DNA from 3 places in the Paenibacillus sp. MABNR03 genome. Region 1 is predicted to be linked to each of the others. Evidence: riboswitches for the same ligand, from Rfam matches in the RefSeq annotation. Region 1 holds a riboswitch; each other region holds the start of a gene.
What was found. A riboswitch is a leader RNA that binds a small molecule or an ion and turns the genes downstream of it on or off. The one in region 1 is predicted to bind ZMP and ZTP.
Positions count from the first base shown of each region.

Region 2: it holds a riboswitch for ZMP and ZTP, as region 1 does, so the genes downstream of both, AAIH57_RS12735 (hypothetical protein) here and AAIH57_RS04105 (bifunctional 5,10-methylenetetrahydrofolate dehydrogenase/5,10-methenyltetrahydrofolate cyclohydrolase) in region 1, are expected to answer to the same signal.
Region 3: it holds a riboswitch for ZMP and ZTP, as region 1 does, so the genes downstream of both, AAIH57_RS22225 (TIGR01440 family protein) here and AAIH57_RS04105 (bifunctional 5,10-methylenetetrahydrofolate dehydrogenase/5,10-methenyltetrahydrofolate cyclohydrolase) in region 1, are expected to answer to the same signal.

Region 1 is NZ_JBCIYR010000001.1:955,602-958,878, forward strand. Features, by position in the region: gene AAIH57_RS04100 (hypothetical protein) at 295-918, shown strand; gene AAIH57_RS04105 (bifunctional 5,10-methylenetetrahydrofolate dehydrogenase/5,10-methenyltetrahydrofolate cyclohydrolase) at 1,078-1,929, opposite strand; ZMP/ZTP riboswitch at 1,981-2,060, opposite strand; gene AAIH57_RS04110 (ribonuclease domain-containing protein) at 2,260-2,697, shown strand; gene AAIH57_RS04115 (barstar family protein) at 2,714-2,989, shown strand.
Region 2 is NZ_JBCIYR010000002.1:898,538-901,814, reverse strand. Features, by position in the region: gene AAIH57_RS12740 (RNA polymerase sigma factor) at 1-700, shown strand, start outside; gene AAIH57_RS12735 (hypothetical protein) at 1,041-1,316, opposite strand; ZMP/ZTP riboswitch at 1,700-1,779, opposite strand; gene AAIH57_RS12730 (DUF5316 family protein) at 1,996-2,202, opposite strand; gene AAIH57_RS12725 (hypothetical protein) at 2,562-3,044, opposite strand.
Region 3 is NZ_JBCIYR010000004.1:566,414-569,690, reverse strand. Features, by position in the region: gene glyA (serine hydroxymethyltransferase) at 1-779, opposite strand, end outside; gene AAIH57_RS22225 (TIGR01440 family protein) at 1,028-1,621, opposite strand; ZMP/ZTP riboswitch at 1,764-1,845, opposite strand; gene AAIH57_RS22220 (low molecular weight protein arginine phosphatase) at 1,985-2,557, opposite strand; gene AAIH57_RS22215 (manganese efflux pump MntP family protein) at 2,683-3,243, opposite strand.

The DNA.
Region 1 (3,277 bases):
ATAGCAAAACCAAAGGAACTGCGATGTCGCAGTTCCTTTGGTTTGTTAATCGTGCTTAATCCTCATCATCTGGCAACCTTAGCAAAGGAGGTCTGGCTGATTTTTGGGTTGCAACTTTGAGCGATCGGGCCAATAGTCAAACAAAAATGAACCATCTATAATGTAGAGACCAAGGTAATATACGAACTCATTTCCGGGAAATGAAAACGTAATGACTTTTTGAGTGGAACATTGTAATACTTCTGTGAGTTTTCAATTAGACTACATTAAGGATTTGGGCGAGGAGTGATTAGTATGAACCTATATCATATACAATCTACATTACACGGAGTGGATAGAACTACTTCGTTTCTGGAGAATAACTTTATCGGTATCGTTTGGCCAGCTACAGGGGATCTCGAGCAAATGTCTTCTGAAGAATGGAGAGAGCAACTCGTACAACGCTATGCGCTTAATGAAATGGAGCTGAACCGGACAATGGATACTCTCCATACTTTTGTAAATATCATGCAGGATGGGGACTTTATCTTGATAGACGATGATGAGTGGGTATACGTTGGGGATGTGGGTGATTATTTTTATGATGATTCCTCGGGCACGGGTGAAGACTTGATATGTCACCGGCGAGGAGTTACCTGGTTGGGGCGTATTCCTCTGACCGCGATAAATGACAAAGTACGTGCACTGCTTAATGATTCTTCTATTGTTGTAAAATTCGATCATCCCTTGTCACAGGCTCAACTGGACCCATGGCTTTCGATAGCTCCCAAAACTGAAATGTCAGTTCAAGATACCGTTAGGGTAGATGAAAGGATCATTCAGCAAGCTCTCGATGTTTTGAAAGAAGCATTGCAAAGTGAAGATGCAGACTTGCGAATCCGTGCAGCGACGGCTATTTTGCAATATGTAAAATCGTAGGGAGGATAAGAGCGTGTGAAAAACCAGAGGAATTGACGATCACACCAGAACTTGCCACCAAAAAGTGTAGTCACGAGCTAATATTCTTCCACAAGAAAATAAAAGAAGAGCACACAGGCCCCTCATCAGACAGAGTGGGCTTGGGTGCTGTTATAACGACTATGATCTTTCAGATTGCATATAAGCTGACTGGATTGTGTGTTCAATAAGCGTAGCAATAGTCACGGGGCCAACTCCACCTGGTACTGGTGTAATGGCAGATGACTGCTCCAAGCAGGATACATAGTCCACATCACCGACGTTACCTTTATTGTAGCCGGCATCGATCACAACAGCGCCAGGTTTAATCCAGCTGCCTTTTACAAACAACGGTTTGCCAACAGCAGCAATCACAATATCCCCTAACCTCACAATTTCGTCCAGATTGACGGTTTTGGAGTGACAGGTCGTCACCGTTGCATTTCGGTTTAGTAACATGGCTGAAACAGGCTTGCCCAAGATTGGGCTTCTACCAATGACAACGGCATGTTTGCCTTCGATTTGAATCCTATAGAAATCCAGAATACGGATAATCGCCTGTGGAGTACAGGAAGGGAACGCGGCTGCCCCAAAAGCATTTAACGCATAGCCTTGGGTCGTAACGCCATCAACGTCTTTCTCAATGCTGATTGCATCAAAAGCGGCTCTTTCGTTGATATGATACGGCACAGGGTGCTGTAACAGAATGCCATGTACGGAGTGGTCTGCGTTTAATTTGTTTATTTCTTGAATTAATTCCTCTGTTGTCGTTTCAGCCGGCAGAACGACCTTAATGGAGTGTACACCTAAACGGGCACATGCATTTCCTTTCATGCGTACGTACGTTTCTGAGGAAGGGTCATTGCCGACCAGAATAGTAGCGAGACAAGGGAGGATGCCTTTCTCCTTAATCATTGCAACTTTTGCTACCATTTCTTCCTTCATAAAGTCCGCTACCGTTTGTCCATTTAAAATGAGTTGATCTGTAGTCATCTTGTTCATCGCCCTTTCCAACTAAAAAGAGGCAAGGAAATAAAGATTCCTTACCTCTGCCCAGGCGTACGGCTGATTAGAATCATATGCTCCCTCACGGTTCACCGTGTTCGCCAGTTACATACGACCATTACAATATTAATCTGATCGTACTTCAATTTGAAAAATTGTTCAATACTTTTGATTGGTATATACTTTTTTGTACCATGATCCTGAATGAGCGATGCTGATGAAAGGGAATGGATGGTAAAACAGTTCATAAATTAGCTCACGTCACTGCAATCACAGCACAATGGGAGCGATGAAAAGATCAAAAGGAGACAAATCGCAATGCTTATTAAAAAATGGTTAGGCACGTTACTTATTATTCTGGCAACCATGCTGTTCGCAGGTTGTTCGCTTGAATCGATTCCATTGGATGATCCTGCTCAGGAGAATGCTGTCCTGACCCAATTTGATGAAGTTGCCAATTATATCATCGACCATCAAGAACTTCCGGAAAATTATATAACGAAGAAAGAAGCCAGAGCTCTGGGTTGGGAACCAAGTGAAGGCAATCTGCAAACCGTCGCTCCAGGCAAAAGTATCGGCGGTGATGTATTTCAGAATCGTGAAGGGTTGCTGCCCAAGAAAAAAGGGAGGACCTGGTATGAAGCAGATATTAATTATTCAGGAGGAACCCGGGGAAGCGACCGAATTCTATACTCCAGTGATGGCTTAATCTATAAAACAACCGATCATTATCGCACGTTTGAACAAATCAAATGACCAAAGGTAGGATGGTATGAAAAAAGTAATTATTAATGGAAGTGACATTCATGGAAAAGAAGAATTACATGACATTCTTCAGGCGAAGCTAGGATTAGGAGAATCTTATGGACGCAATTTGGATGCGTTGTGGGATGGTGTGACGGGTTATATTTCAATGCCGCTTACCATTCAATGGCTTCATTTTGAGGCCAGCAGGGCAGTCCTTGGAGAATACGCAGATCAGTTATTGGATTTGCTGCGTGAAGCCGAAGAAGAGCTGGAGCAGTTTACTCTTGAAGTGAAAATGTAGTCTGAGTGGGCAGTCCTTAGGGACTGCTTTTTTGTTTTTGCAACAAGTACATCATGAGTTCCGTTATTTAAATAATGAAATACTAGGAGGGGAATATTATACAGAAAAAGCTATTATATTGTGTTTTGGTTTGTGTAGCAGTTTCTCTGACATCAGCTTGTTCAGGCAGGTCTACAGATGCTGAGGCAATAAACAGTCTAGATGGACTTTATCGTGCTGCATTGGATGAAATCATATCTACAGATACAGCTCTTAACACAAACATGGAGTATATATCCGTAGTCTTCG
Region 2 (3,277 bases), on a different contig from region 1:
CTGGACCTTGCTGCCCAAGAACGTCGAGGAGCAATCTTGGCGGAGCATGCCGGCGGGCGAAAGCTTCGATGCGGTCGCACCAATGCGAAAGGACGGAGGTCAGTATATTGCCTATGCGGCGTTAAACCGGAGCCACAATGCCGATCCGGGTTTTGATTTGAGTAGTTACGTCACCTTCGGTCCGTCGCTCCGCTACGTCGAAGACACTCCCTTATACTTGTGGCAATTCAATACTTACTGGAGCGACCGCCAGATGGATTGGCGTTTCCTGGAATACCGGAATGTCGAGATTTGTCATGCGTTCCAACAAGGGGAACTGCCCGACAACGAAGAGAACGCCGAGCAATACTCGTTCCTGCTGGAGAAGGGGTACATCCGCAAGACGGAGGAGGGGTACAAGTTCAATGCGGTTTGGATCGACTCTCCGCAAACGTTGGATCGGTTGAACAAGGCAATGCCGGATTTGTCCGCTCTGTATGCGCCTGCTGTCGGCAAGCTCTACGACAAAATGCTCAACCTGTTCCTGCAAAATCAGCCGAAGCATTTGGAGCCGCAGCTTGCTTACATGGTGAGAGGCAACACCGGCGGAGGCCGGCTGGTCGCTTATATTTTGAAGCATTTGATCGATAACGGGAAGTTGAAACCGCCGTTGCCGCACCAGCAGAAGACGATTTCAACCTGGATGGGGCCGGTCAAGTAAGTCGGTTCGGAAATGTATACGAAGAATGGCCGTTCCCGGTCGGTGGCCATTTTTACACAAAACTCTGTCTTTCCACTCTGTCTGTCCAGCGAAGTGATTAGGACATCGCTATTTCACCACGGCCCCCTCCTGAACATATGAAAATGATTAAAAACTACCCATGACGCATGTGCGTCATGGGTAGTGCTGTTGTTACCAGAAGAAATTAGTTGAATTTTCATGAATATACCAGAGTAGATTTGGCGTATTTCTTTCATTTGATTTTCTGCAGCTCTTAAACCGTCGCTATACATAATGGGTAGACGATACACCATTAATACCCGCATAAATTATTCTCACATCATAATCTGCTAATTCTTTTATTAATGTCTTCTGGAAAAGCCACGTAGTCAACAACTACATCATAGCCAGAATCCATCAAATTCTTTGTCAAACTGAATATGTTTTTCCAGGTCAAGTCGTTTGTTTCTTTATCTAACCAGGGTTTACCTCGTCCTTTAACTGGAAGATGACTAACATCATCTTCAGAAATATACGCATTTTTATTCAGGGCTTGAACTAGCATTTTTGAAGTTGTGGATTTCCCCACTTCTGCCGGGAAACCTGCTGCGCCCAATAGCAAAGCCCCTGTACAAATAGAAATCTTATACGGTACGTACTCTGCCGTTCGGACCCAGCCCAAGAAATCCTCATCAAATCGAAGCGTTCTAGTTGATAATCCACCGGGAAAAACACTAGATCAAAATCACCTAGATCAGGTAACACTTCGTCGGATTTCATTTTCAACCCCCGATCATCTGTAATTTCATCCTTGTCTGCACAGAATGTCCATGATACGTTTTCCTTCGTTTTTAGAATCACTAGCCAAGTCACCGCTTCATAAAATCCAGCAAAGTCCATGCTTGTCATTCCATCGAATAACACAAACGCCATTTTCATTGCCGCCACCATTCCTTTCATTCCTTGAATAATAAATAAAGTGTTTGATCAAGAGATCAAACACTTCGCCCAGGCGTACGGCATATAAAATATGTGCCACCCCGGTTCACTCCACGTTTACGCCAGTTACACATATCAGATATTTAACACTAAGTATACATGACATCTTTTTTATTTGTAATTATATGGAATTTTTACACGCTTTCACTTTTATCTGGTTTTGATCTCGAGCTTAATTCCTATCTTGAAACATTTATTTCTAGACAATCTGCTTTCACTCCTTACAGTATTCGAAGATTCTGCAAATTAAGATAAGCATATTTATTTTCCTACATTTTGTTGAACTAACCTGCCCGTTAGCTGAGTAAATACATCAATCCAGCAACTGCAAACGAGCAGACACCTGCTAAAGCAGACCATGTCGCAACTTTCTTCTTTATTTTACGGTCTTCCTTAGACTCTGAATAAAAATTACCTCTTTGTTGGTAACCAGTCGTCCATGCTCCAATGCAAAGTCCAGAAACAAAAATGAGAATGATCCCTAGATAAATAAAAAAATTCATATTTCATCTTCCTTCCCAATCACCCTAGTTTTTAATAAAACGTTTATTACAGGGAAAGGTTGCAAGCGAAGAAGTGAAGTTCTATTTACATTAACCTGCCTGTTAGTTTAACGAAAAAGACAGCCGATCAACTTGCTGGCTGTCTAAATTTAATTATCATACATCGTCATAATCGGGACTCACGGCAAACTTATGCTTCTAAATACATTTAAAATATCACGAATCTCCAAATATTCTTATGGGTAAATATATGATCGGTGGTGTTGTGTGGTCTTCAGTTTAATTAACAGAGGTACCAACGTTATAGATTTATAGTTTTTCCGCATCAGTTAAATCCTAATTCATATGGAATTATTTTTTTATGTTTCCGCTACTAGTTCCTTTACTTTTGATTTAAAAACACTCCATTTTAAATCATCCCCTACCCCATAGTTCCACCCACTTGAACGGAGTTTATCGCCTAAATAAATGAAATTAAAGCGTTGTTCATCGTTTAAAATAACATCAAAAGTTTCTTCACTATACTTAAACTTATACAAGTACTCGTGCAATTCCCAGAGGATATCTTCTTTATTCTTGTCTTCCTCCATTACATGGCTCAAGAGAATTGAATCAATGGCATCATCAAGCTTCTGTGTAACAAGAGGCTCGTTCTTCCAATTATTATCTATCTGGTACTGTATAGTCTCTTCCAGTTGAGCTAAATCTCTGTAAATGTTTGAATTCAATAATTCATATTTAATATCTTGTTTCCTGCTTGCACGTTCATGATTTTGAAAAAACGCCAAATTTCCGAACAGTGACACCACGAGGAGTACTTTAATCCAGTCTGTTTTTTTCATATTACCTCCATCGTTCATACGTTCATTTTAGGCGATCAGTCTCTGTAACCGATCATTTTTTAATATAATTAGATGGGACCATCTGAAATGTCTATAGCAAACCAACCTGTCCGTTAGTTGCACTAATGCATCTGATCAGGTTGGTCAACTACTTTCTTTTTTGACTAACTTAGTTCAATAGCTTGTGGTAATATCCACTCGTACTCCTTATGTAATACATAACGATGGACGCT
Region 3 (3,277 bases), on a different contig from region 1:
ATCAAAGGTCCGCCTTGGGAACCCGGGAATACGGCTTTATCAATCGCGGCTGCCCAGGATTTGCGGCACAGAATCATACCACCACGAGGTCCGCGCAGCGTTTTGTGTGTTGTTGTTGTTACAAAATGAGCATGTGGAACCGGGCTCGGATGCAATCCGGCTGCAACCAGTCCTGCAATGTGGGCCATGTCCACCATGAACAATGCGCCTACGTCATTGGCGATGGAAGCCAGTTTTTCAAAATCAATGGTACGCGGATATGCGCTTGCACCTGCAACGATCAGACGAGGGCGATGCTTAAATGCCGCTTTGCGCACTTCATCATAATCGATCAGGAACGTATCTTCCTGTACGCCATAAGCCACGAAATTGTACAGCAAACCGGATGCATTCACCGGGCTGCCGTGAGTCAGGTGTCCACCATGAGCAAGGTTCATGCCCAGTACCGTGTCGCCAGGTTTCAGGGCTGCAAGGTACACTGCCATATTCGCTTGTGCTCCGGAGTGAGGCTGCACGTTCACATGCTCAGCACCAAACAGCTCCTTCGCGCGGTCACGTGCGATATCTTCCACGACATCCACGTGCTCGCAGCCACCATAATAACGTTTGCCTGGGTATCCTTCAGCGTACTTGTTCGTCAGTACAGATCCAAGTGCCTCAATTACCGCTTCACTTACGATGTTCTCGGATGCAATCAGCTCAATGTTGTTCTGTTGACGTTTCAGTTCAAGATTCATCGCTTCTAGTACTGCAGGGTCATTCTTGCGCAATTGTTCCATGTTTAAATTCCTCCCAGGTATAAGTGAAGTTATAAAGCGAAATTAATGTTTACACGAAAACGGAGAGTGCAGGACCAATCTAGAGAAACGAAGTGTTCGCCTTTATCACCGGATTTCCCCTTTATCACCGGATTTCCCCTTTAAAGGGGATTCAAAAAAATCTGGGGATAACAGCGATCGGAAGATGGTTTTGCAATCGGAGTTAGGAGTGTAACCTTTCAGTTTCGCTTTATAGTTGGTTGAAGATTTTAGTCGCAAAATGTCGAATCTGGTTGCTCTTCCATACGATACACCGCGCGTTCGCCGCCAATCAACTTCGGACGGGTCAAGGCTGTCGTTACACGGGCTTCCCCGATGTAGCGAAGTGCTGTACGGAACGGGACTGCCACATGCCGTAAATGCATGCCAATCATCGTTTCCCCAATATCCATTCCCGCGTGAGCCTGCACATGTTCGGCCAGGCAGGGATCACTCAGCGAGCGATATGCTGCGGATGCCATGGAACCGCCTGCCTTGGGAACGGGTACGGCCCCCACCTCGGTCAAACCAAGACGTGTGAGCAAAGAACGCTCCATCACCAGCGCACGGTTTAAATGTTCACAGCACTGGAACACAGGCTCGAAGCCAAATTCCTGCTGCACCTCGCGGATACCCGCAAGAAGCTGCTGTGCCACTTCAATCGCACCACTTGTACCAATTTTCTGGCCTGCGACTTCACTTGTACTTGTACCGATTACCACGATCTGTCCAGGCCCAAGCTGTCCGGCATGTGCCAGTTCTCGCAGAATGGATGCGGTCTGTTCCTGCAATCCGGGTTGTTCCGAATCTAACTCAATAGTCATCCTATCGCCTCCCGATAAAATCATGCCTGACTTCCTCACGGCTGCCCGATTTTGTATTCATGCACGGCATTTCAGGTACTATTATAGCGAATAATCAGATGAAAGACGAAAAAAAGAGCAGTCTGCGGGTACCGCAGAATTGCTCTTTTGCCCAGGCGACCGGCCGTTTGTTCCGGTGCTCCATTGTGGTTGTGCCCACTTCGTCGCCAGTTACACCGGATCCCTGTTTTCCCCTTCATCATAAAACAACCTGCGTCTAAAATCAACGGGTATTTTACACCACATGTTCGTTTTTTTCATAGGAAACGGAGTCTTAAGATTCGATCGTTACCGCCCAATTACATTTCCCCGCACAGCACCGGTTTATCCCAACTTGTCCAGAAGCCGATCCAGTGCGGTCCTGATCTCTGCCGCAGCTATATTATAATCGTCACGACTGCCGCCGAACGGGTCGGATATATCAAAGCTCGGAATGCGTTGGCGGATCTCAATCACGCGCTCACGCTCTGACGCCAGAATCTCCTGACCCAGTGCACGTTTCAGCTCCAGTGTCGCAAACAGGCTGTCCAGTTCCTGAAGATCATTCAGAACCTGCTCATCATTTTCCACATACTCTTTCAGGGTATACGTCTTGTGGACCGAATCCGGGAAAACCTGCATTACATGCTGCTTGTGGCTTCGCGTCAATGTAAGGATCAGATCGGCCCATCCAATGAGGCTCGCACTAAGCTGCGTGGAATGTGCAGGTCCCTCCACTTGATGATCTCTTAATACGGCTTCGGCATGACGGGAAATCGGCATACCGGTTGTTGCTGCTACACCAGCAGAACGAACCTCTACCTGAATGCCCCGTTCTGAAGCCAGCTTGCGTAAAAGCCCCTCCGCCATGGGGCTGCGGCACGTATTCCCTGTACATACAAACAAAATATGTTTCATTGTGATAGCCTCCCCATTTCGCAAATGTTGTCGAATGATGCCATATTTTAATTTTAAACGAAGCAAATTGAAAGAAAATAGGTATGACTGCACAATGCTGCAAGCATTCCGCGTGAATGGCTGTTTTAAAATATAAACAATAGCCCAAAAGCGAGCAGAATGGCTCCACCAATGGCTTCGCCATAATCGCCAAGGTTTTGACTCACTCGTCTTCCCAGCAGCAGTCCCATCACGGACATGATTCCGCCACACGCGCCGAAAGCCAGTACAGTCAGTACCAGATCGCTGCTAAACATGCCGAGTGACACGCCAACGGAAAATGAATCCACACTTACACTGAGCGAAAACAAAATTACACCCAGCATGGATCGGTGATCCACCAGCTTTGTGTCTCCTTCACGGAACGCATTCAAAATCATGTGACCACCGAGCAAAACGAGCAGCCCGCCTGCAGCATACGTCGTAATGTCCCCAAGGAGAGAACTGACGTATTTCCCCGTATACATACCGATCAGCGGCATGATGACATGGAACAGGGCTGTGACAAAGCTGATTCGCAGCACGTCGCGTAAACGAATGCCTTTCATGCCTATCCCAATGCCAAGCGAGAAGGCATCCAGCCCCAGAGCGACGGCCATGATCAAAATGGTTACCAACTGCCCCAAATGGGCAGATACATCCCACATCCCCATACCCCCAAGTCACGTAAAGGTTCTTGTA